3 regions of the Roseomonas cutis genome follow, and region 1 is predicted to be linked to each of the others. Evidence: riboswitches for the same ligand, from Rfam matches in the RefSeq annotation. Region 1 holds a riboswitch; each other region holds the start of a gene.
What was found. A riboswitch is a leader RNA that binds a small molecule or an ion and turns the genes downstream of it on or off. The one in region 1 is predicted to bind cobalamin.
Positions count from the first base shown of each region.

Region 2: another riboswitch for cobalamin. It lies ahead of LPC08_RS17530 (DUF1636 domain-containing protein); the one in region 1 lies ahead of metE (5-methyltetrahydropteroyltriglutamate--homocysteine S-methyltransferase).
Region 3: another riboswitch for cobalamin. It lies ahead of LPC08_RS19935 (ABC transporter substrate-binding protein); the one in region 1 lies ahead of metE (5-methyltetrahydropteroyltriglutamate--homocysteine S-methyltransferase).

Region 1 covers NZ_CP087719.1:4,202,541-4,210,242, forward strand. The annotation lists gene LPC08_RS19100 (dihydroorotase) at 1-23, opposite strand, end outside; gene LPC08_RS19105 (papain-like cysteine protease family protein) at 212-751, shown strand; cobalamin riboswitch at 780-1,025, shown strand; gene metE (5-methyltetrahydropteroyltriglutamate--homocysteine S-methyltransferase) at 1,066-3,414, shown strand; gene LPC08_RS19115 (ABC transporter ATP-binding protein) at 3,834-4,628, opposite strand; gene LPC08_RS19120 (ATP-binding cassette domain-containing protein) at 4,625-5,431, opposite strand; gene nikC (nickel ABC transporter permease subunit NikC) at 5,431-6,246, opposite strand; gene LPC08_RS19130 (ABC transporter permease subunit) at 6,243-7,181, opposite strand; gene nikA (nickel ABC transporter substrate-binding protein) at 7,188-7,702, opposite strand, start outside.
Region 2 covers NZ_CP087719.1:3,835,360-3,843,061, reverse strand. The annotation lists gene cobN (cobaltochelatase subunit CobN) at 1-2,570, opposite strand, end outside; gene cobW (cobalamin biosynthesis protein CobW) at 2,884-3,942, opposite strand; gene LPC08_RS17530 (DUF1636 domain-containing protein) at 3,939-4,403, opposite strand; cobalamin riboswitch at 4,561-4,764, opposite strand; gene LPC08_RS17525 (sulfurtransferase TusA family protein) at 4,783-4,980, opposite strand; gene LPC08_RS17520 (Ros/MucR family transcriptional regulator) at 5,167-5,607, shown strand; gene LPC08_RS17515 (Fur family transcriptional regulator) at 5,763-6,242, shown strand; gene LPC08_RS17510 (GNAT family N-acetyltransferase) at 6,239-7,117, shown strand; gene LPC08_RS17505 (hypothetical protein) at 7,192-7,698, shown strand.
Region 3 covers NZ_CP087719.1:4,377,997-4,385,698, forward strand. The annotation lists gene LPC08_RS19920 (pseudoazurin) at 389-823, opposite strand; gene LPC08_RS19925 (ABC transporter ATP-binding protein) at 835-1,599, opposite strand; gene LPC08_RS19930 (FecCD family ABC transporter permease) at 1,596-2,663, opposite strand; gene LPC08_RS19935 (ABC transporter substrate-binding protein) at 2,660-3,673, opposite strand; cobalamin riboswitch at 3,815-4,028, opposite strand; gene LPC08_RS19940 (Bug family tripartite tricarboxylate transporter substrate binding protein) at 4,238-5,230, shown strand; gene LPC08_RS19945 (acyclic terpene utilization AtuA family protein) at 5,241-6,620, shown strand; gene LPC08_RS19950 (AtuA-related protein) at 6,617-6,961, shown strand; gene LPC08_RS19955 (LysR family transcriptional regulator) at 7,033-7,702, opposite strand, start outside.

The DNA of each region.
Region 1 (7,702 bases):
AGGATCAGGTCGAAGGATGCCATGGCTCGGTGTCTCCGCTGCGGGGTTCCGGGGTTAGACCGGATCGCGACCGGCCGGAAGCGGCCCCGCCCCGGGAAGAGGTGCCGTCCGGACGCGCCGCCCGCCCATCCGTTCGCGGGCAAGCCCTCCATTCGAAGGGAGAGCCCTGGCGGGACAGGCGCAGAATGGCGCCGTCGACAAGGAGCGGCGCATGAGCAGCCCGATGGTCAGCGTTCCGATGAAGAACATGAAGCCACTGCCGCAGGACACGGCGACGACCTGCTGGCTGACCTGCTTCCGGATGATGTTCGCCTGGAAGAACCGCGACCCGGCCGAGATACGCCCGGCCCTGGAGGGGGCGGGCGTGCTGTGGACGGATGCCTGCGAGACGGGGCTGAAGACGCGCGACTACATGAAGGCGGCCAAGGCACTGGGGATGCGGCCCTGGGGGACGGGCACCTCCTGGAGCGCGGCCAGCTTCGCCTCCTTCTGCACCGTCAGCCCCGTCTGGGTGGCAGGCAAGTGGCATGACTACGGCCACAACGTCGTGGTCATCGGCGCCAGCCGCGAGCTGATCCGCTTCATCGACCCCTGGTGGCAGGGGGACAAGGAGGCGGAGATCAAGACCTGGACGGAAAAGCTGTTCGTGAAGGGCGACGCGCCGAACAAGGGGACGGATGCGTACATGGGCTGGATGGGGGCGGTCATGGTCTGGGAGGACGCCATTCCCTACGGCCTCGTACCCGAATGAGGCGCTTGCCTGCCCACTACAGATAAAGATATCCTTATATTGCGTTGGTCCCGCGCGAGCGGGCGCAAGAGGGAACGCCGTGCGGCCGGGGAGACCCGGCCCAGTCGGCGGCTGCCCCCGCAACTGTCGGCGGCGAGCCGGCGGTCCACCCGCGTCCTTCTCCCGCCATGGCGGCGGGGGGGCGCGCGCCACTGGGAGCCTCGTGCCCCGGGAAGGCGGGACCGCGCGGCCATGACCCGCAAGCCAGGAGACCTGCCGGCGCGAGGCACCCCCAACGGCCCGGGGCGGGGTGAACCCGGGCGAGGACATGACGCATGCGCTTCTCCCCCACGGGAACCAACCTCGGCTTCCCCAGGATCGGCCGGCACCGCGAGCTGAAGACGGCGCTGGAGCAGCACTGGTCCGGCACGCTGGACGAGGCGGGGCTGCGCGCCGCCGCCGCCGGGCTGCGCCACCGGCACTGGGCGCTGCAGAAGGAGGCGGGGATCGGCCTGGTCCCGTGCAACGACTTCTCCTTCTACGACCACGTGCTCGACACCGCCTGCGCCATGGGCGCCATCCCGCCCGGCTATGGCTGGCGACCGGGCGAGGCCGTGTCGCTCGACACCTATTTCGCCCTGGCGCGCGGCGGGCGCGGCACGGCCACGCCGGCCTGCTGCCCCGGGCACGATCATGGCGGCATGTCCGGGGCGGGCGTGCCGGCGCTGGAGATGACGAAGTGGTTCGACACCAACTACCACTACCTGGTGCCGGTCTTCGCCCGCGGACAGGAGTTCGCACCGACCGGCTTCCCCGCCGTGGACGCGTTCCGCGAGGCGCGGGACGCGGGCTTCGAGGCCCGGCCGGTGCTGCTCGGCCCCGTCTCCTTCCTTCTCCTGGGCAAGATGGCCGAGGGCGCGGGCGACCCGCTTGACCTCCTGCCCGGCCTGCTGCCCGCCTATGCCGAGACGCTGCGCCGGCTGGAGCGCGAGGGCGCGCGCCAGGTACAGGTGGACGAGCCGTGCCTGGTGCTCGACCTGCCCGATGCCGCCCGCGCCGCCTATGCCACGGCCTATGCGGGGCTGGCCGCCGCGGCACCTTCGCTCTCCCTGCTGGTCGCCACCTATTTCGGCGGGCTGCGCGACAACCTCGACACGGCGCTGCGCCTGCCGGTCTCCGGGCTGCACCTCGACCTCGTCCGCGCCCCGGAGCAGTTGGCGCCGGCGCTGAAGGGCGCGCCCGCCCGCATGGCGCTTTCGCTGGGCGTGGTGGACGGGCGCAACATCTGGCGCAGCGACCTGTCCCATGCCCTCGCCCTGCTGCGCCAGGCCACGGCCGCCCGGCGTCCGGAAGCGGTCCTGGTCGCCCCCTCCTGCTCCCTGCTGCACGTCCCCGTGGATCTGGAGACCGAGACCTCCCTCGATCCCGAGCTGCGCGGCTGGATGAGCTTCGCGCGGCAGAAGCTGGAAGAGGTGGCGATCCTCGCCCGCGGGCTGTACGAGGGCCCCGGCGTCATCGCCGCCGCGATCGCGGAGAGCGATTCGCGCCAGGCGCAGCGGCGCGCCTCCGCCCGGCTGCACGACCCGAGGGTCGCGGCGCGGCTGGCCGCGGGGACGGCGGCCGATGCGCGGCGCGCCTCGGCCTTCCCGGCACGGCAGGCGGCCCAGCATGCGCGGCTCGGCCTGCCGCGCTTCCCCACCACCACCATCGGCTCCTTTCCCCAGACCGCCGAAATCCGGGCCGCGCGCGCCGCGCTGAAGCGCAGGGCCAGCACCGTGGAGGAGTACGACGCCTTCATCGCCGCCCGGACGGAAGCCGCCGTGCGTTGGCAGGAGGAGGCCGGGCTCGACATGCTGGTGCACGGCGAGTTCGAGCGGAACGACATGGTGGAGCACTTTGCCGAGTTCTTGGACGGCTACGCCTTCACGAGGAACGGCTGGGTGCAGTCCTACGGCTCGCGCTGCGTGAAGCCGCCGGTGATCTATGGCGACGTCTCCCGCCCCGGCCCGATGACGGTGCGCTGGAGCGCCTTCGCGCAGTCGCTGACCGCGCGCCCGGTGAAGGGGATGCTGACCGGCCCGGTCACGATGATGCAGTGGGCCTTCGTGCGCGACGACATCCCCGCCGCGACCGTGCGCCGCCAGATCGCCTATGCGCTGCGCGACGAGGTGGCCGACCTGGAAGCCGCCGGCATCGCCGCGGTGCAGATCGACGAGCCGGCCATCCGGGAGGGCCTGCCGCTGCGCCACGCGGACCGCGACGCCTACCTGCGCGACGCGGTGGAGTGTTTCCGCATCACCGCCTCCGCCGTGCGGGACGAGACGCAGATCCACACCCACATGTGCTACTCGGAGTTCAACGACATCATCGAATCCATCGCGGCGATGGATGCCGACGTGATCTCGATCGAGACGGCGCGCTCGCGCATGGAACTCCTCGCCGCCTTCGCGGCGTTCGACTACCCGAACGAGATCGGTCCGGGCGTCTGGGATATCCACTCCCCGCGCGTCCCCTCCACCGAGGAAATGCGGCGCCTGCTGGACATCGCGGCGCAGCGCATCCCCGCCGACCGACTCTGGGTCAATCCGGATTGCGGGCTGAAGACCCGGCAATGGGAGGAGGTGCGACCGGCCATCGCCAACATGGTGGCTGCGGCGCAGGCCCTGCGCGCCACGGCGGCCTGATCCCGACGGCGGGATGACCGGATCGGTCGTACCGTCGTGTTCCGGCGTCGGACCGGGAGGGGACGCCGTCCCCTCCCAGACCCTCCCCTGCCGGGGCCACAAGCGGGCCCCGGTCCCCGCTGCGAGTTTGGTGCTGGCTGCTGCCGTCAGCCTCCGGGCTGAACCCTGACGGAGCGCGGACAGGCGGGACTCCAGAAGAAATCCAGAAGGCGTCAGTGAATGACGCAGCCGTACCCGCCGAGGAGCATGGCTCCTCGGCGCCTTGACCCCGTTGCAGGCTGTCCCGCGGCAGCGCCCTTCGGGTCCAGGGCCCGCAGGGTCCTGGCGGAGTGGGGGTACGGGGGCGAGGCAGAGCCTTGCCCCCGGGCCACGGCTACCACGCCGGAACGGCGAATGGCCGGCAAGAGGCCGCCTCTGGGTCAGGCGGAGCAGACGCGCCGTGCGGGACGGGCCGGCAGGAGCGCGTCGCGCAGGGCCGCCAGCGCCGGCGGCACCGATGCCGCCCCGAAGGGGTCGCGCACCTCGACCGTGCGGCGGTCCTGCAACACGTAGCAGCGGTCGGCGAAGCCGCGCAGCAGCCGCAGGTCGTGGGTGATGAACAGGTAGGCCACGCCACCGCGCTGGCGCAGAGCGCGCAGCAGCGCCATCACCCGCGCCTGGGTTTCCAGGTCCAGGCTGCTCACCGCCTCGTCCAGCACCACGAGGCGCGGCGACGGCGCCAGGGCGCGGGCGATGCAGAGGCGCTGCAACTGCCCGCCGCTCAGCCGGTGCGCCAGCCGGTCCATGACCGTGCCGTCCAGCCCCACCTCGTCCAGCAGCGCCGCCACCCTGTCGCGCAGGATGGCGCGCGGCAGGCGCTCGGCCAGCAGCGGCTCCGCCACCACGTCGAAGCCGGTCAGGCGCGGGCTCGTGGCGCCGTGCGGGTCCTGGAAGACGGCCTGCAGCGCGCGCCGCGCGGCCGGGGCGACGCGGCCGCGGCGGCCGAGCAGCGGGACGCCCTCGAACCGCACCTCGCCGGCATCGGGCGCCTCCAGCCCCAGCAGCAGGCGGCCGAGCGTGCTCTTGCCCGATCCGGTGGGCCCCAGCAGGGCCACGCATTCGCCCGCGCCGATCTCCAGCGACGCATCCTCGAGCACCGGCTGGCGCCGCCCCGCGCCGAACAGGCCGCCCTGGCGGTAGGCGTGGCACAGGCCACGGGCGAGCAGCAGGCTCACGCCGGCTCCGGGATGCACGGGCCGGGGCAGGGCGCCTCGCCATGGAGGGCGAAATGCGCCGCCAGCAGCGCCTGCGTGCGGGGGTGCCGCGGCGCGTCGAACAAGGCCTGGACCGGCTGCCGCTCGACGATGCGGCCTTCCGCCATCACGGCCACCTCGTCGGCCAGGCGCGCGGCCACCGAGAGGTCGTGGGTGACCAGCAGCAGCCCGATCCCCCGTCGCGCCACCAGCGACTCCAGCAGATCCAGGATGCGCGCCTGCACCGCCAGGTCGAGGTCGGTGGTGGGCTCGTCGGCCAGCAGGAAATCCGGGTCGCGGCACAGGGCCAGGGCCAGCATCGCCCGCTGCAGCATCCCGCCGGACATCTGCGAGGGGTAGAGCGGCGGCAGCGCCTCCGGCCGCTCGAAGCCGACCTCGCGCAGCAGGGCGAGCGTCCGCGCCTCCGCCCCCCGCCCCCGCACCCCGTCGCAGGCCAGGGTCTCGCGGAAATGGCGCCCCAGCGTGACCAGCGGATTGAAGCCCGCCCGCGGCGCCTGCTGCACGAAGCCCAGCACCGCGCCGCGCAGGGCGGCCTGCCCGGCCGGATCCAGCACCCGGCCGTCCAGCGCGACCGTGCCCGCGAGGCGGCGCACCCCGGGCGGCAGCAGATCCGGCAGGGCCAGGGTGGTCAGGCTCTTGCCGCCGCCGCTGGTGCCGACCAGGCCCAGGACCCGGCCGCGCGCCAGTTCCAGCGACACGCCATCCACCAGGCGGCGGCCGCCCGCTTCCAGCACCAGCCCGGACAGGGAGAGCTGCCGCGCCATCAGTGCGCCTGCTCCCGCAGCGCCGGGTCCAGCCGGTCGCGCAGGCCGTCGCCCAGCAGGTTGAAGGCCATCACGGTCAGCAGGATCGCCGCCCCGGGCAGCAGCACCAGCATCGGCGCCACGCGGAAGAACGGGCGCGCGTCGTTGATCATGATGCCCCATTCCGGCGCCGGCGCCGCCAGGCCGAGACCCAGGAAGGATAGCCCGGCGACGTGCAGCATCCAGTGCCCGAGGTCCAGGCTGGCCAGCACCGCGAGCTGCCCCGCCACCACCGGCAGCACATGGCGGCGCACGATGGCCAGGCGCGACAGGCCGGCGAGGCGCGCCGCGGCGATGTGGTCGCGCGCGCGCAGGGACAGGGTCAACCCACGCACCAGCCGGGCGTACCAGGCCCAGTGCGACAGGGCGATCGCGATGACGACATTCGTCAGCCCCGTCCCCAGCGCGCCGATCATGAACAGCGCCAGCACCAGGGTCGGCACGGTCATGAAGGCGTCGCAGAGCCGCATCAGCACCGCATCCGCCACGCCGCCCAGCATCCCCGCGGCCGTGCCCACCGCGCAGCCGATCGCGAGCACCAGCGCCAGGATCGCGGCGACCGAGGCCAGGGACGCCCGCGCCCCCCAGAGCAGGCGGGAGAGCAGGTCGCGCCCCAGGTGGTCCGTCCCCAGCCAGTGCTCCGCCGAGGGCGGCAGCAGCCGGTGCGGCAGCGCCGTCGCCGTGGGGTCGTAGGGCGCGATCCAGGGCGCCAGCAGCGCCGCGGCGAGGAGCAGCGCCACCAGCGCCGCCGCCGCCGGGAGCAGGAGGCGCCTCACGCCCCCCGCTCCAGCCGGATCCGCGGGTCGAGCCAGGCGTAGGCGCAATCGACCAGCAGGTTGCCCAGCACGAAGACCAGCATCAGCACGATTACGAAGCCCTGCAAAGCCGGGTAGTCGCGGTTGCCGATCGCCAGCAGGGCCCAGCGTCCCAGCCCCGGCCAGCCGAAGACGCTCTCCACCACCATCGCGCCCCCGATCAGCTCGCCGAGGTGCAGCCCCATCGCGGTCAGCGGCGGCACCAGGGCGTTCAGCACGACATGCCGCCCCAGGATCGTCCGCCGGGGCAGGCCACGGGCGCGGGCGAAGCGCAGATGCGGCTCGCCCAGCGCCCCCAGCATGGCGGCCCGGGTCAGGCGCAGCATGACGCAGGCGGACATGGCGGCCGTGGCCAGGGCGGGGAGCAGGAGGCTCCCCGGCCCGTCCCGCCCCATGGCCGGCAGCCAGCCCAGCGTCACGGCGAAGAGCAGCACCAGCAGGAAGCCCAGCCAGAAGTTCGGCACGGAGACGCCGAGGAAGGCGATGGCCCGGGTCAGGTGGTCGGGCCAGCGGTCGCGCCGCAGCGCCGCCCAGATCCCCAGCGGGACGCCGAAGGCCAGCACGAGCAGCATGGCGGCGCCCGCGAGCTGCAACGTGGCCGGCAGGGTGCGCGCGATCTCCTCGGCGACCGGCTGCCGGGTGAACCAGGAGAGGCCGAGGTCGCCCCGCAGTGCCCCGCCCAGCCAGGCCCCGTACTGCGCCAGCAGCGGCCGGTCGAGCCCCAGCTCCGCCCGTGCCGCGGCCAGCGCCGCGTCGGTGGGCGGGATCTGCGCGAGGCGCAGGTAGTCCAGCGCGGGGTCGCCGCGCCCCAGCCGCAGCATGGCGAAGAAGGCGAAGGAGGCGAGGAGCAGCAGCGGCAGCAGCGAGAGCAGCCGGCGCAGGGCGAAGGCGGCCACGGGCGTTCAGCCGGACCAGCCGATGCGGTCGAAGGGGATCTCGTAGCGCGTGTCGCCGAACGGCACCGTGCCGAGGGCGGCGCGATGGACCAGCTTGTTGGTCAGGAAGGAGATGGGGACGTACACGGCCTGCTCGTGCAGCGTGGTCAGCAGCCAGCGGTACTCCGCCGCCCGCTCCGCCTCATCGGTGGAGACCAGCACCGCGCCGATCCGGCGGTCGATCTCCGCCTTCATCGGCAGGCCGCTCTGCGCCTGGTAGTCGGCATGGGCAGGCTGGCGCATGGAGCCCAGGAAGGCGTGCGGGTCGTAGGGGGCCCCCCAGCTGTCCGCGAAGATCATGCCGAACTCGCCGCTCTTCTGCCGGCCGAGCATGGTGCCCTCGTCCTCCCCCCGCAGCCGCGCGGCGATGCCGATGCGGGCCAGGTCGCCCTGAACCGCCTCGGCCAGGGCTTTCTGCAGCGCGTCCGTGCCGACGAAGCACAGATCCAGCGCCAGCTCACGCCCGCCCCTCGCCCGCACCC
Region 2 (7,702 bases), 370 kb from region 1:
GTGGCGCTGCCCCAGAGGTCCAGCACCAGGGAACGCGGCCATTCGCCCTGCTCCTGGAGGTGCCGGCGCAGCAGCTCCGCCCCCGCCTTCTCCGCCAGCACCAGCGCGCTGCGGGTCGGCACCGCGCGCGGGTCGAGCGCGGTGAGGTTGCGCCCGGTCGGCAGCACGTCCGCCCGCCCGCGCGTCGGTGCCCCCGAGGGACCCGGCGGCACGAAGCGCCCGTCCAGCGCCGCGAGCAGCGCATCGCGCTCAGCCGCCGGCGAGTCCTCCAGACGCGCCGCCAGATCGGGCACGCCGGGGCTCGCGCGCTCCAGCGCCGCGAGCAGCGCGTCCCGTCGCTCCGGGGCCGGCGCCCGGCCGAAGACGTGCAGCCCGTCGCGGATCTGCATCTCCTTCACGTTGCAGAGCCAGGCATCCAGCCGCGCCAGCGCATCCTCCGCCGGCAAGTCGCGCGGGATGCCGCTTTCCTCCAGCAGCCCGGTCGCGGCGGCGCGGTCGAGGATCTCCCCGCGCAGCAGCGCGGTGCGCCGCCGGTCCAGCCCGTCGGCGGCGGCGTACTCGTCGATCAGCCGCTCCAGCTCCCGCGCCGCGCCGTGCGAGCCGGCGGCGCGCAGCGGCGGCGTCAGGTGCCCGATCGTCACCGCCCCCAGCCGCCGCCGCGCCACGGCCGCCTCGCCCGGGTTGTTGACGATGAACGGATAGACCACCGGCAGCCCGCGCAGCAGCGCCGCCGGGGCGCAGGCCGCCGACAGCGCCACCGCCTTCCCGGGCAGCCATTCCAGCGTGCCGTGCGTGCCCAGATGTACCAGCGCGTGGATGCCCAGCACCTCGCGCAGCCAGAGATAGGCGGCGACATAGCCGTGCCGTGGCGGGCGGTCCGGGTCGTGGTAGCCGGCGCGCCGGTCGGTCGCGTGCCCGCGATCCGGCTGGACGGCGAGGGTGAGGTTGCCGAGCTGAAGGAAGCGCAGGGTGAAGCGCGGGGGAGTGACCTCCCCCACACCCCCTCCCTCTTTCGGGAGTCCGCCGGTTGGCAGGACCTGCGCCGCCACCACGCTGGCTCCGCCAGCGGGTGGGGCGGTGGCGGGGCCGGTGGCGGACTCCTGAAAAAAGGAGGGGGATTCGGGGGAGTTCACTCCCCCGAGCCTTTCCAGGCCGGGGTCGTCCTCAGGCGCTCCCCAGGCGGCGCAGACCGCTTCGCGGAATGCGGCCGGCAGGGTATCGAAGCGCCGCCGGTACGCCTCCAGCGACAGGATCGGAGTCGGGGGCGCGTGGCACAGCGCCGCCACCAGGGCGGGGGCATCCCGCGCCCCGGCCGTGTAGCCCGCCGCCGAGAGGTCGCGCAGCAGCGCCTCCAGGCTGGCGAAGCTGTCCAGCCCCACCGCCTGCCCGACCTGGCCCCGCGCCTCGCCGCCCGCGCCGGGATAGTCGGAGAGCAGCACCGCCACCCGACGCTCCGCGCGCGGCGTCGCGGCCAGCCGCGCCCAGCCGGCGGCGCGGTCGGCGGCCAGGGCAATGCCCTCCGCCTCCGGCAGCAGCGCCGTGCGGGCGTATTCCAGCGCCGGGATCGGCGCCCCCTCGGCCTTGAAGCCGATCGCCGTGGTCAGCAGCCGCCCGTCCAGCTCCGGCAGCGCCACCTGCATCGCGAGATCGGTGGGCGACAGCCCGCGCGGCGACGCCTCCCACGCCGCGCGCGCGCTGCCCGACAGCACCAGTTGCAACACCGGCACCCCGGCGGCATCGAGCGGCGAGCCCGCCTCGCCGAGCCGCGCGGAGAAGCCGGTCGCGTTCAGCACCACGGCCGGCCGCCATTCCCGCAGCCGCGCCGCCACCATCGCGGCCAGGGCAGGCGTCTTCAGGCTGGCCACGTGCAGGCCGCGCGGCGCCAGCCCCCGCGCCCGCAGCGCCTCCGCCAGCGCGTGCAGCGGCGCCACGTCGCCGGCCAGCAGGTGCGAGCGGTACAGCACCACCGCCGCCACGGGCCGCCCCGCCTCGTCGGGGTCCGGGGTGCCGAGCGCGACCTCCCCGCCCTCGGGCAGCGGTTCCGGAGGCGGGGCGTCGTCCGGCCCCGCGCCCGCGAGATGCGCCATCAGCCGCAGCGCCGCGTCCATGTTGGCCGGCCCGCCCTGGCGGAAATACCCGTCCAGCCGGTCCAGCGCCGCCGCATCGAGCGTGGAGAGGTCGCGCAGCCGCGCATCCTCGCGCCCGTCCCCGGGCAGCAGGGCCAGCGCGATCCCCTCCCGCCGGCACAGCGCCGCGACCTCCTCGGCGCCGTAGCGCCAGTAGTCCAGCCCGCCCAGCAGCCGCACCACGATGCAGCGCGCGCGCGCGACCACCGCCTCGGCGTAGAGGTCGACCGACATCGGGTGCCGCAGCCGCGCGAGGCTCGCCAGCCGCAGCCCCGGCCGCCGCCTCTGCGGTCCCCTGGGCGCCATCGCCTCCCACGCCGCCGCGGCCGCGCCGAGGTCGCTGTCCGAGAAGGAGAGCAGCACGCAGGGCGCGGGCGTCTGGCCCAGATCGGCAGCCGCCTCCGCCGCGTCCAGCTCCCGGACCTCCCGGACCAGCAGGTGCAATGCCGCCTGTCTCCTGTTGCTCGGGAAGAAGGCGCCGCCTTCTCCCCGATATCCCTCACCCGCCCAAAGGGGGGACAAGGAGCAGAGCCCCTGGACCCCCTTTCACGGACGCCGGATCACGCCGGGGAGCATCGTTCCCCGGCGACGGCGGCGTCCACGCGCGTGACCTGCCAGACCAACTCCGCCCGCATCCGATCCCGCGGACTCCCGCCGGGGTCCGGGGGCCGGCCCGCCCCCGGTGGAGGGGGCATCGGGGGCTCGACGCATTGCGTCGAGGCCGAAGGCTGCGACGCCTCCCCCGGGGAACGCGAGCCTAGGCCGTCGCCAGCGCCGTCTCCACCGCCGCCCGGTCCAGTCCCGTCTGGCCGATCACCACCACATGCCCCTCGCGGGCCTCGCCCGGCTTCCAGGCCCGGTCGTATTCGTGGCGGAAGCGGGTGCCGACGCCCTGGACCAACAGGCGCATGGGCTTGCCGCGCACGGCGACGAAGCCCTTCATCCGCAGCACGTCGTGGGCCTCGGCCACCGCGCGCAGCCGCTCGACCAACGCCTCGGGCGAGGCAGCCTCGGGCAGCGGCACGGCGAAGCTGGTGAAGTCGTCATGCTCGTGCTCGCCATCCACCGCGTCGTGGCAGGAGGGACGGGCGGCGAGGTCGTCCTCGGCCGCCGCATCCAGGCCCAGCAGCACGGCCGGGTCCACGCGGCCCTCGCGGGTCGGCACCACCTTCACGGCGCGGGGGAGCTGGGCGGCGATCTCGGCGCGCAGGCGGGTGGCCTCGTGCTCGTCCAGCAGGTCGGACTTGTTCAGCACCACCAGGTCGGCCGCCGAGAGCTGGTCGCCGAACACCTCGGCCAGCGGGTTGTCATGCTCCAGCGAGGGGTCCGCCGCGCGCTGTGCCGCCACCGCCTCCGGGTCGTCGGCGAAGCGGCCGGTCAGCGCGGCGGGGCCGTCCACCACCGTCACCACCCCATCCACCGTGACGCGCGAGCGGATGCCCGGCCAGCCGAAGGCCTTGAGCAGCGGCTTGGGGAGCGCCAGGCCGGAGGTCTCGATCAGGATGTGCTCGGGCGGCTCCGGCCGGTCCAGCAGCGCCGTCATGGTCGGGATGAAGTCGTCGGCGACGGTGCAGCAGAGACAGCCGTTCGACAGCTCCACGATGCTGTCCTCGGCGCAGCCCGGGATGCCGCAGGCGCGGAGGAGGTCGCCGTCGATGCCCAGCTCGCCGAACTCGTTGACGATCACGGCGATGCGGCGGCCGTTCGCGTGTTCCAGCAGGTGGCGCACCAGCGTCGTCTTCCCCGCGCCGAGGAAGCCGGTGACGATGGTGGCCGGGGTGCGGGCGGCGGGGGGCTGGGTCGCGGGGGCGCTCATGCGGCGGTCTCCGGAAGAAGGGGCAACGGGGCAGACAGGGCGGGGATGCGGCCGAGGACGACGTGCCGCAGCGAGGCGGGCCGGCGCGAGGGCAGCACCGCCCCGCTGGCCGAGGCGGCATAGGCCGCGCCATAGGTGACCAGGTCCCCGGCCAGGTCCGGCGTCAGCCGGCCGAGGAGATAGCCCCACTTCCCCGCCCCCTGCATGGCGGCGGCACAGCCATGGTCGCAGGCGGCGAGGCAGGTGGCCGCGCGCAGCGTCACGGGCGGCCCGGGGTGGGCGGCCAGCGCCGCCGCCACCGCATCGTGCAGCCGGCGGCCGGGCGTCGCCTCGTCCCCGGCGGGCGCGCCGGTGCCGGCGCGGCAGGTGACGCAGACATGCAGGCAGGGAAGCGCCCCCGTTGCCGGTGCGTCGGGGGGTGCCGCATCGGCGGGCGCGCCGGGCGGGGTCGTGGCATCCATCGGCTGTCCCTGGCGGCCCTTCCGCGCCGGACCCTTCGGTCCGGCATGCTGTCACGGGATGCCGACCGCCCCCGCACCCCGGCGCGTGGGTCGTTCCCGGTCGCGGGGTCCTTCGCCCACGGCCGCGACGCCGCGATCCGGGGCACCCCGCCCGGCCGCGCGATCCAGTGGGATGGCAGGTCTCCTGGCTCGCGGATCGAACGCGCCCGGCGGCCTTCCCGGGGTCGGGGACCCCAGTGGCGTCTCGGCCGGGCGCTCTCCGCCTACAGTTGCGGGGGCAGCGGCGGCCTGGGGGCCCGAGCCCCGCACCGCCTTCCCTTTTCACCCCCCTTGCGGAGGGACCATCCGCCGGGAGCTAGGCGGCGGCGGACGCCGCTTGTCAACCGGCAGCGCCGCCCTTGCGGAGCCAGAGGCGGGTGGTGCCATCCTCCCCCGGCGCCGAGGCCAGGACGGCATGCCCCTGCTCCTCGGCCGTGCGCGGGACGTTGCGCAGGGGCTCCTCGCCCCGCAGCACGACCAGCAGCACCTGGCCAGGCTCCATCCGGTCCAGGGCCAGACGCGTGCGGACGAAGGTCATGGGGCAGATGTCCCTCCGGATATCCAGTGTTGCGTCATGCGCGATGTCTTCGGAATGTTCGATCTTCGACACGGCATTTCCTGTTGTGCTGGCCTGGGACTGTACTAGCTAACCCTGGACTTGCCGCGCTGGCCGCATGTCCTGGATTCCGTGGCCCATGGCCCTGTTGCATTGAGGAGAACGACTTTGGCGGAACCGCAGGATGATGGCGCGACGACCGATGGGATACTGGGCCTGACCGCGAAGATCGTCGCCGCGCACGTCTCGAACAACACGGTCCACAGCGCGGAACTGCCCGTCCTTATCACCGAGGTGCATCGCGCCCTGCTCGGCCTCGGCCGGCCGCCCGAGGCCGAGCCGGCCGTGCGGCCCGAGCCCGCCGTGCCGGTGAGGAAGAGCATCACCTCGGAGTACCTGGTCTGCCTCGAGGACGGGAAGAAGCTGAAGATGCTCAAGCGGCATCTCAAGACCGCCTACGGCATGACGCCCGAGCAGTACCGCGAGCGCTGGGGCCTGCCGGCCGACTACCCGATGGTCGCGCCCAGCTACGCCGAGCACCGCTCCTCCCTCGCCAAGCGCAGCGGCCTCGGCACCCGCTCGCGCAGCGCCCGGACCGCTCAGGGCTAGGCGCCGGGGTTGGCGCCGGGGTTGGCGGCAGGGGGGGAGGGGGCGCGCCATGTTTGCCGCCGGGGGCCGCGCCCGGCTAGTGTCGGCCCATAGCGCCTCTCCGGACGTCCGCCGTCGGCTGTCCCGGACAGGGGCCAGGTATAGAACCAGGACGCATGGACGCACGCCCCGACCCCTCCCGCATCGAGCGCCTCTGCGTGGAGCGCGGTCTCAAGATGACCGGCCAGCGCCGGCTGATCGCGCGCGTGCTGAGCGAGGCGCATGACCATCCGGATGTCGAGGAGGTCTATCGCCGCGCCCTGGCGCTCGACGCCAAGGTCTCCATCGCCACCGTCTACCGCACCGTCCGGCTGCTGGAGGAGAAGGGCATCCTCGAGCGCCACGACTTCGGCGGCGGCCGGGCGCGCTACGAGCCCACCGAGCACGGCCACCACCACTACCACCTGATCGACGTCGACAGCGGCAAGGTCATCGAGTTCGAGGAGCCGGCGCACGAGGCCCTGGCGCAGGAGATCGCGGCCCGGCTCGGCTTCTCCCTGGTCGGCCACCGGCTGGAGCTGTTCGGCCGCCGGCCGGAGGCCGGTGCGCCGGCCATGCTGCCGCGCAGCCGGGCGAAGCCGGGCGAGGAGGAATGACCCTGCCCCGCGAGGGCGACACCGTCGCGGGGGCCGGGCTTCCAGGCGGCGCGGCCCTGCTCCCCTCCTCCCTGGACCCCGGCGGGGCGGGGTTCGGCGAGCTGCGCTCCGGCACGCTGGGGGTGCGAATCGCCGAGCACCACTGGGAGATCACCGCCGCCCAGGTCCTGCGCTGGCGGGTCTTCTACGACGAGATGGGGGCGAAGCCGCTGCCCGGCGCGACGCCGGGACTGGATGCGGATGAGTTCGACGCGGTGGCGGACCATCTTCTGGTGGTGGACCATGCGCTGGGCGAGGGGCCGGAATCCGTCGTCGGCACCTATCGCCTGATCCGGCAGGAGGCGGCGGAGCGCCTGGGCCGCTTCTACTCGGCCGAGGAATACGACCTCTCCCCGCTGCTCGCCTATCCGGGCCGGGTGCTGGAGCTGGGCCGCTCCTGCGTCGGCGCCGGCCACCGCACCCGCGGCTCGTTGCAACTGCTGTGGCGCGGCATCGCCGCCTATGTGTTCCGCCACCAGATCGAGGTGATGTTCGGCTGCGCCTCGCTGCCGGGCACCGACCTGGATGCGCTGGCGGCACCGCTGACCTACCTCGCCACCCACCACCTGGCCCCGCCGGCGCTGCGGCCCCGTGCCCTCCCGCACCGCTACGAGGAGATGCGGCGCATGGACCCGGCCGGGCTGGATGCGCGCACCGCCCTGGCGGACCTGCCGCCGCTGGTGAAGGGCTACCTGCGGCTGGGCGGGCATGTCGGCGATGGCGCGGTCGTGGACCGGCAATTCAACACCACCGACGTCTGCATCGTGGTGAAGACCGATCAGGTCACCGAGAAGTACTACCGCCACTACGAGCGCACGAGCGGCGGGACGGAATAGCCTGGTGCCGGCCGCCGCGCCCGCCGCCGGAACGTTCCAGGCCCGCCCCCGCCCGCCGGCCACGCTTCCACGCGGTGGCTGAGGCGCGCCTCCGCCCGTCCGGACAGGGCCGCCCTGCGCCGGCCCGTCCCGGATCGCCAGGCGATGCGACGCGGCGGGATGGGCCGGGATGGTGGGCCGGGCTGGCGGCTGCCATCGGCCTGGCCCTGCTCCTGCCATCCGGTGCCGCCCAGGCGCAGGTCGCGGCGCTGGACCGGGACGAGCTGACGATCCTGCTGCGGCATATCGCCCCATGCCGGCGCGGGGTGGCGGCATCGCCCGACGCGCTGCTGGAGATGGAGGTCCAGGTGGATGGCGCGGCGCGGGTGGTCGCAGTCCGCCCGGCCTATGGCCGCCCCCCCATGCGACCGGCCATGCGCCCGCTCTACGAGGACCTGCGCGACGCCTTCCGCGATCCGCGCTGCAACCCGCTTCCGCTGTCGCGCCAGGGCATCCTGGCCCTGAACCGCAGCGTGCTGGTCGTGCATGGGCGCATGCTGCGGATGACGGCCGCGCCCGGCCGAGGGGATAGGGCAGGCTGATTCC
Region 3 (7,702 bases), 180 kb from region 1:
GCTCGATGCCCTGATCCGTGCTGGCGTGGCGCCCGTGGCCCGGGGGCAAGGCTCTGCCTCGCCCCCGTACCCCCACTCCGCCAGGACCCTGCGGGCCCTGGACCCGAAGGGCGCTGCCGCGCGGATGATTGCGACGGGGTCGAGGCGCCGAGGAGCCATGCTCCTCGGCGGGTACGGCTACCGCACTCGCGGACGCCTACAACTCTTTTCTGGAGTCCCGCCTGTCCACGCTCCGTCAGGGTTTAGCCCGGAGGCTGACGCCCACCGGAAGCGCCAGACTCCCAGCGGGGACCGGGGCCCGCTTGTGGCCCCGGCAGGGGAGGGTCTGGGAGGGGACAGCGTCCCCTCCCGGTCCGCCGCCCCTTCGGCGCCCTGACGGTCCCGACCGTCAGCGGCCGTCGGCGCGGGCGGCGATCTCGCGGAACCGCCGGCGCACCACCTCGGGCAGGCCCTCCGGGATGGCTGCCGCCGAGGCCAGGGCATCGCCCACCTGGATCAGCATCACCATTCCCATGGCATAGTGCGGGATGCACCTGATGCCGTAGAAGCCCGGCTCGGTGAAGGCGACCTCGATCTCCTCGTTGATCTGGCCCTTGAAGGGCCGTGCCCCGGCCGGCAGCATCTCGGGCATCGAGGCGGCGTTGTGCGTCACGTGGGTGGCGCGGAACCGCACCCGGTCGCCGGGCGCAAGGCGCAGGTAGTCCGGCTCGTACACCATCCCGCCGGTTTCATTGCGGTTCAGCATCCGCACCTCGTACAGCTCGGCCAGGGCGGGCCCGGCGGTGGCGGCAAGCAGCAGGACGGCCGGCAGAAGCGGGCGCATGGACGGCTCCTTCAGGAGAGGGGCTGGAAACGCAGGATCCGCGCCCCGTCGGCGGGATCGGTGAGGACGGTCGCGCGCACGCCGAAGACCTCGCGCAGCCGTTCCACGCCCAGCACCTCGGCCGGGGGACCCAGCGCGACCAGCCGGCCGTGCTGCATCACTGCCACGCGGTCGCAGCCCATGGCCTGGTTCAGGTCGTGCAGCGCCACGACCGTGGTGACGGGCAGCCCGGCCACGAGGCGCAGGATCGCGATCTGGTGGTGGATGTCGAGGTGGTTGGTCGGCTCGTCCAGCAGCAGCACGTGCGGCTGCTGCGCCAGGGCGCGGGCGATGTGGCCCCGCTGCCGCTCGCCGCCCGAGAGCGTCGCCCAGTCGCGCCCGGCGAGCTCCGTCAGCCCCACCGCCGCCAGCGCCCCCGCCACCACCGCCTCGTCCGCCGCCGACCAGGGCCGCAACGCGGAGAGCCAGGGGGTGCGCCCCAGCTCCACCACGTCGCGCAGGGTGATGCGTTCGGCGGTCTCCGCCTGCTGCTCCACGAGGGCGAGGAGCTGCGCCGCCTCGCGCCGGCGCATCCGGGCCAGCGGCCGGCCGAGCAGCCGCACCTGCCCCTCCGTGGGGGCGAGCACGCCCGCGAGCAGGCGCAGCAGGGTGGACTTGCCCGAGCCGTTGGGCCCGATCAGCCCCAGCGTCTCGCCCTCCGCCACGGCGAGGTCCACGCCGCGCAGGATGGCGGCGCCGCGCGTGGACCAGCCCAGGGCCTCGGCCGCCAGGATCACCGCGCCGGCCGCCCGCGCAGCAGGATCACGGCGAAGACGGGGGCGCCCACCAACGCGGTGATCACCCCGATCGGCAGCACCTGGCCGCGCACCAGGGTCCGCGACACCACGTCCGCCGCGATCAGGAACATCGCCCCGATCAGCGCCGAGGCCGGCACCAGCCGCGCGTGCCGCGCGCCCACCAGGAAACGGGCGGCATGCGGGATGACCAGTCCGACGAAGCCGATGGCGCCGACGATGCTGACCATCACGGCGGTGGCGAGCGAGGCGCCGCCCACCAGCAGCACCTGCACCCGCCGCACCGGCACGCCGAGCGAGGCGGCGGAATCGGCGCCGAAGGTGAAGGCGTCCAGCGCGCGGGCGTGCCAGAGGCAGAGCAGCGTCACCGCCAGCGCCACCGGCACGGCCGTGCCGACATTGTCCCAGCGCGCGCCGCTGAGGTTGCCCATCAGCCAGAACATGATGCCGCGCGCCTGCTCGGCGCTGGCGGAGCGGGTGATGATGAAGGCGGTGAGGGCATTGAAGAGCTGCGAGCCCGCGATGCCCGCCAGCACGATCTGCCCGGCGGCGCGCAGCCCCGCCCCGCCGCCCGCGGCGCGCGCGAGGCCGGCGACCAGGGCGAAGGCGAGCAGCGACCCGGCGAAGGCCCCCAGGGAGAGCGACACCGCCCCCGCGCCCACCCCCGCCACCGTCACCAGCACCGCCCCGGTGGAGGCGCCGGCCGAGATGCCCAGCAGGTAGGGGTCGGCCAGCGTGTTGCGCAGCAGCGCCTGCAGGATCACGCCCGAGACGGCGAGGCCCGCGCCGCAACAGCCGGCGACGATGGCGCGCGTCAGGCGGTAGTTCCAGACGATGCCCTGGTCGATGCGGTCGAGCGCGTAGCCGGCCCCGAGCAGGCGGTTGGCCAGGGTCTGCCACACCGTCGCGACGGGGATCGGCGTCTCGCCGATGCAGACCCCCGCCAGGACCGCCGCCGCCAGCAGGGCGGCGATCCAGCCGCCGTGCAGCAGTGCCCGGCCGGCCAGCCGGGCGACGGCCCCTGCCTCGATGGCGCTGCCGCTCAACGCGGGATCCGGGCCATCGCCTCGGTCAGGGCCTCCAGCCCGCCGACCAGCCGGAGGGTCGCCTGCATGGCATGGGCATCGAGGATGACGATGCGGTTCTGCTTCACCGCCTCCATCTCCCGCGTCACCGGGTCGGAGCGCAGGAAGGCGAGCTTCTTCTCGATGTCGTCGGCGGGGAAGCGGCGGCGGTCCATCCGCGCGGCGACGATCACCGAGGGGTTGGCGCGGGCGATGGTTTCCCACCCCACGGTGGGCCACTCCTCGTCCGACTGCACGACGTTGCGGATGCCCAGCGTGCGCATCATGTAGCCAGGGATGCCCTTCTGCCCGGCGACATAGGGGTCGAGATCCAGGTCGGCGGAGGAGAACCAGAACACCGCCGAGGCATCGGGCAGGTTCAGCGCGCGGATGCGGGCGACCGCCGCCGCCTCCCGCGCGCGCAGCCCGGCCACCAGCGCCGTGCCCTGATCCTGCCGGTCCACGATCTGCGCGAGCTGGGCGATGCCCTTGTACAGCGCCTCCGTGCCGAAGGGGGCGGTGCGGGTGCCGTCGGCGCCGACCAGGTTGTTCTTACCCTCGCAATCGGGGGGCATGACGTAGGTGGGGGCGCCCAGCTCGTGGAACTGCTCGCGCGTGCCCACGACGCCCTGCTTGCCGATCATCCACTCGAACTGCGTCCCGACCAGGCCGGGCCGCCTGTTGATGACGGCCTCGAAGCTGGGCGCGTTGTCGGCGATGCGCGGCACGCGGGCGTTCTGCTCGGCGAATTCCGGCAGCACGGCGCTGAACCACAGCGAGGTGCCGGCCATGCGGTCGCCCGCGCCGAGGGCGTAGAGGATCTCGGTCACCGACTGGCCGATGGTGACGATGTTCCGCGGCGCCGCGTCGAAGCGCAGCGTATAGCCGCAATTCTCGACCTGCAGCGGATAGCGCGTCGGCTCAGCGGCTGCGGGCAGCGTCCAGGAGGCAAGGCAGGCAGCCGCGAGCGCGGCGATGCGTGGAAAGGCCATGGGGTCTGTCTCCGGAGGGGCTGCCGGAGGATCGGATAGGGGACGAAGGCGCGGCCCACCCCGCCACACGGGCGGGACGCCGCAGCTGCGCGCGTCGCGAACGGACCATCAGCACCCCTCCCCCGGACACCCCGCCGGCTGGTTCACGCAAGCATGCCGGCAGGTCTCCTGACTGGCGGGTCAGCGCCCGATCCGACCTTCCCAGGGGACGGGCCCCCAGTGGTGTGCGCGGATCAGGCTCGCCGCCTACAGTTGCGGGGGCAGTCCCGGTTCACGTCCCGCGCGTCCTGCGACGCCCGGATCGTGGCGGGTTCCCTATTAATCCCTTTCGGAAACCGACGGGATCGCGCTTAGCGGATGGGGCGCGCGGCGGCAAGCTGGCCCGGCATCGCCCCGTGGGGCCACGCCACCGCCTCCATGCGGGAATCGACGCATCCGCGGCCTTTCCCATTGCCCTGCGGCCGCCGCTTCGCTGGACTTCCCCCGGCGGGTGCGGCACGGCCGCCCCGGAACACAGACCGACCGGAGCGGTGCGCCGCGGCCGGCGCAGGAGGAAGAGCGTCCATGCCCGGCACCCGTTTGACCCGCCGCCTCGCCGCGCGCCTGCTCGGCACCGCCGCGCTGGGGGCGGCCGCCCTGCGGCCCGCGGCGGCCCAGGCCCCCTGGCCCAGCCGGCCGATCCGGCTGGTCGTCCCCTTCGGCGCCGGCACCAGCACGGACATCATGAGCCGGCTGGTCACGCCGCACATGGCGCAGACGCTGGGGCAGCCGATCGTGGTGGAGAACCGCCCCGGCGCCGGCGGCGTGGTGGGCTCCGAGGTGGTCGCGAAGTCGCCGCCCGACGGCCATACGCTGGTGATGGGCTCCATCGCCTCGCATTCGGTGAACGCGTCGCTGATGCCGAACCTGCCCTATGACATCCTGCGCGACTTCACGCCGATCTCGCTGGTCACCACCGCGCCGAACCTGCTGGTGGTGGGGCCGCAGGTGCCGGCGAGGACGCTGCCGGAGTTCATCGCCTGGGCGAAGACGCAGACCAGCGTCACCTTCGCCTCCGCGGGGAACGGCACCTCCTCGCACCTGGCGGGGGAGCTGCTGAAGCTGCGCACGGGCGCCCCGCTGGAGCACGTTCCCTACCGCGCCGCCGCCCAGGCGCTGACGGACGTGGTGGCCGGGCACGTGCCCATGACGATCTACCAGGTGACGGCGCTGCTGCCCTTCGTGCGGGAGGGCAGGCTGCGCGCGCTCGCCGCGACCTCGGCGCAGCGCCTGCCCTGGACGCCGGACGTACCCACCGCCATGGAGCAGGGGATCGCCGATTTCGACGTCTCCGCCTGGCACGGGCTGTTCGGCCCGGCGAGGCTGCCGGACGCCATCCGCGACCGGGCCCATGCCGCGCTGAAGGGCGCGCTGGAGGCGCCGGAGCTGCGGCCGCAGCTGCTGGAGCAGGGGCTGGAGCCGGTGGGCATGCCGCCCGACGCCTTCCGCGACTTCCTGAAGGGGGACATCGCCAAATGGGCCGAGGTGGTCCGCATCTCCGGTGCCCGGGCGGATTGAGGCCGGCGCCATGACCGACCTGTTGCGCATCGGCTGCGGCTCCGGCTTCTCGGGCGACCGGGTGGACGCGCCCGGCCCCGTGGTCGCCGCCCTGGCGGAATCCGGCGGCCCGGCCGCGCTGATGCTGGAGGTGCTGGGCGAGCGCACCCTGGCCCTGGCGCAGCGCGAGCGGCGTGCCAACCCCGAGGCCGGCTACGAGCCGGCGCTGGAGGTGCTGTTCCGCCCCATCCTGGCGCGCTGCGTCGCGTCCGGCATCCCCATCGTCACCAATGGTGGCGCGGCGAACCCGCGCGGCGCGGCGCGGGCCGTGCAGCGGCTGGCAGCGGAGCTCGGCCTCGCCGCCCTGCGCATCGGCGTGGTCGAGGGCGACGACGTGCGCGGCACCGACGCGCTGGACGACCTGGAACCCTGGGAGGGCGAGGCCGGCGCCGTGCTGGACCCGGCCCAGGTGATCGCGGCCAATGTCTACCTCGGTGCCGCGCCGATCGCCGAGGCGCTGCGGGCCGGCGCGCAGGTGGTGATCACCGGCCGCGCCGCGGACCCGGCGCTCGCCCTCGGGCCGATGCTCGCGCATTTCGGCTGGGACTGGCAGGACTGGGACAGGCTCGCCGCGGGGACCGCCTGCGGCCACCTGCTGGAATGCGGCAGCCAGGTCACCGGCGGCTACTTCGCCGATCCCGGGCGCAAGGACGTGCCCGACCTGCACGCGGTCGGCTTCCCCATCGCCGAGATCGACGCCGATGGCGGCTTCGTCGTCACCAAGCCGCCGGGCACGGGCGGGCTGGTGGACCTGCGCACGGTGAAGGAGCAGCTGCTCTACGAGCTGCACGACCCCGCCGCCTACCTTACCCCCGACGTGGTGCTGGACGTCACGGGCGTCTCGCTGGAGCAGGAGGGGCGCGACCGCGTGCGGGTGCGCGGCTGCCGCGGCCGGCCAAGGCCGGAGCGGCTGAAGGCCACGGTCAGCCTGCCTGGCGGCTGGCTGGGCGAGGGCGAGATCTCCTATGCCGGCCCGAATGCCCGCGCCCGCGCCGCCCTGGCGGGCAGGGTGCTGACGGAGCGGCTGCGGCAGCTGGGCATCGCGGGACGCTCGCGGATCGACCTGATCGGCGTGGTCAGCGTCTTCGACGGCGATGACGGGGCGCTGGGGCGCCAGGATTTCCGGACCGACCCGCCCGACGTGCGCCTGCGCCTCGCCGTCGCGACGGAGACGCGCGAGGCGGCGGAGCGCGCGGCGCGGGAGGTGCTGTCGCTGCTCTGCTGCGGCCCGGCCGGGGGCGGCGGGGCCAGGACCCGGGTGGTGGACCGGATCCGCACCCTGTCCTTCATGGTCCCGCGCGAGCGGGTGCGGCCGGGCGTGACGCTGCTGGAGATGGGAGAGCCCGCATGACCGCCGTCCCGCTGCACCGGATCGCCCATGCGCGGGCGGGGGACAAGGGCAACCGGCTGAACATCGCGCTCTTCGCCGACCGGCCGGAGCTCGTGCCGCTGCTGGCGGAGCAGGTCACCGAGGCCCGCGTCCTGGCCCGCTTCGCCCATCGCGGCACCACCCGGGTCCGCCGCTATGACCTGCCGGGGCTGGGCGGGTTCAACTTCGTCCTCGACGACGTGCTGCAAGGCGGCGTCAACGGCGCGCTGAACCTCGATGGGCACGGCAAGACCCTGTCCTTCCACCTGCTCGGGCTGGAGGTGGAGGTGCCGGAGGCGCTGCTGCGCGGCGCGCCGGGATAGGGCACCCGCCGCGGGCGGGGCCCCGCCGGCCGGCGCGCCCGGCATGCGGGGGCCGACGGGGCGGCGCCGCGTCAGATGAGGGTGTGGTACTGCGCCTTGCGCGACAGCAGCTCCTGCAGGTGGCCCCGCAGGATGCCGTGCAGCCGTTCCGCCAGGAGCATGTCGAAGCCGCCGCGGCGTTCCAGGACGATCTGCCGCGTGATCGGCGGCTCGATGATCCGCCGCACGTCGACGAGGCCGGCGGCATACTCGTCCGCGATGTTGAACGGCGCGATCACCGAGCTGCCGAGCCCCTCCATGACGGCGCGGACGATCGGGCTCAGCCCGTCGATCTCCAGCACGACGTTCAGCGCGATGTCGAGGTCGCTCGCGACATGGTCGACCAGGTCGCGGACGGGCCGCCCGATGGAGGGCAGCACCAGCGGCTCCCGCGCCAGCTCGGCGAAGCGGATGACGGGATTGGCGTCCGGGCGTCGCCCGAGCGGCGCCACGAAGACCATGTCCTCCCAGGCCAGCGGGGCGCTCGCGACCTGCCGGTCGGTGCTGAGGTTGACGGCGAGGTCGACGGCCCCGCTCAGGACCATGGCATGGCTCTCGCGCGTCCCCGCCTCGATGATGTGCAGGGAGACATCGGGCAGGCTGTCCCGGACCGCCATGACCAGCGGCAGCGTCAGGCTGCTTGCCAGCGAGGGGATGAAGGCGATGCGGATCGTCCGGTTAGCGCGCCGTGTCCCGTCGGGG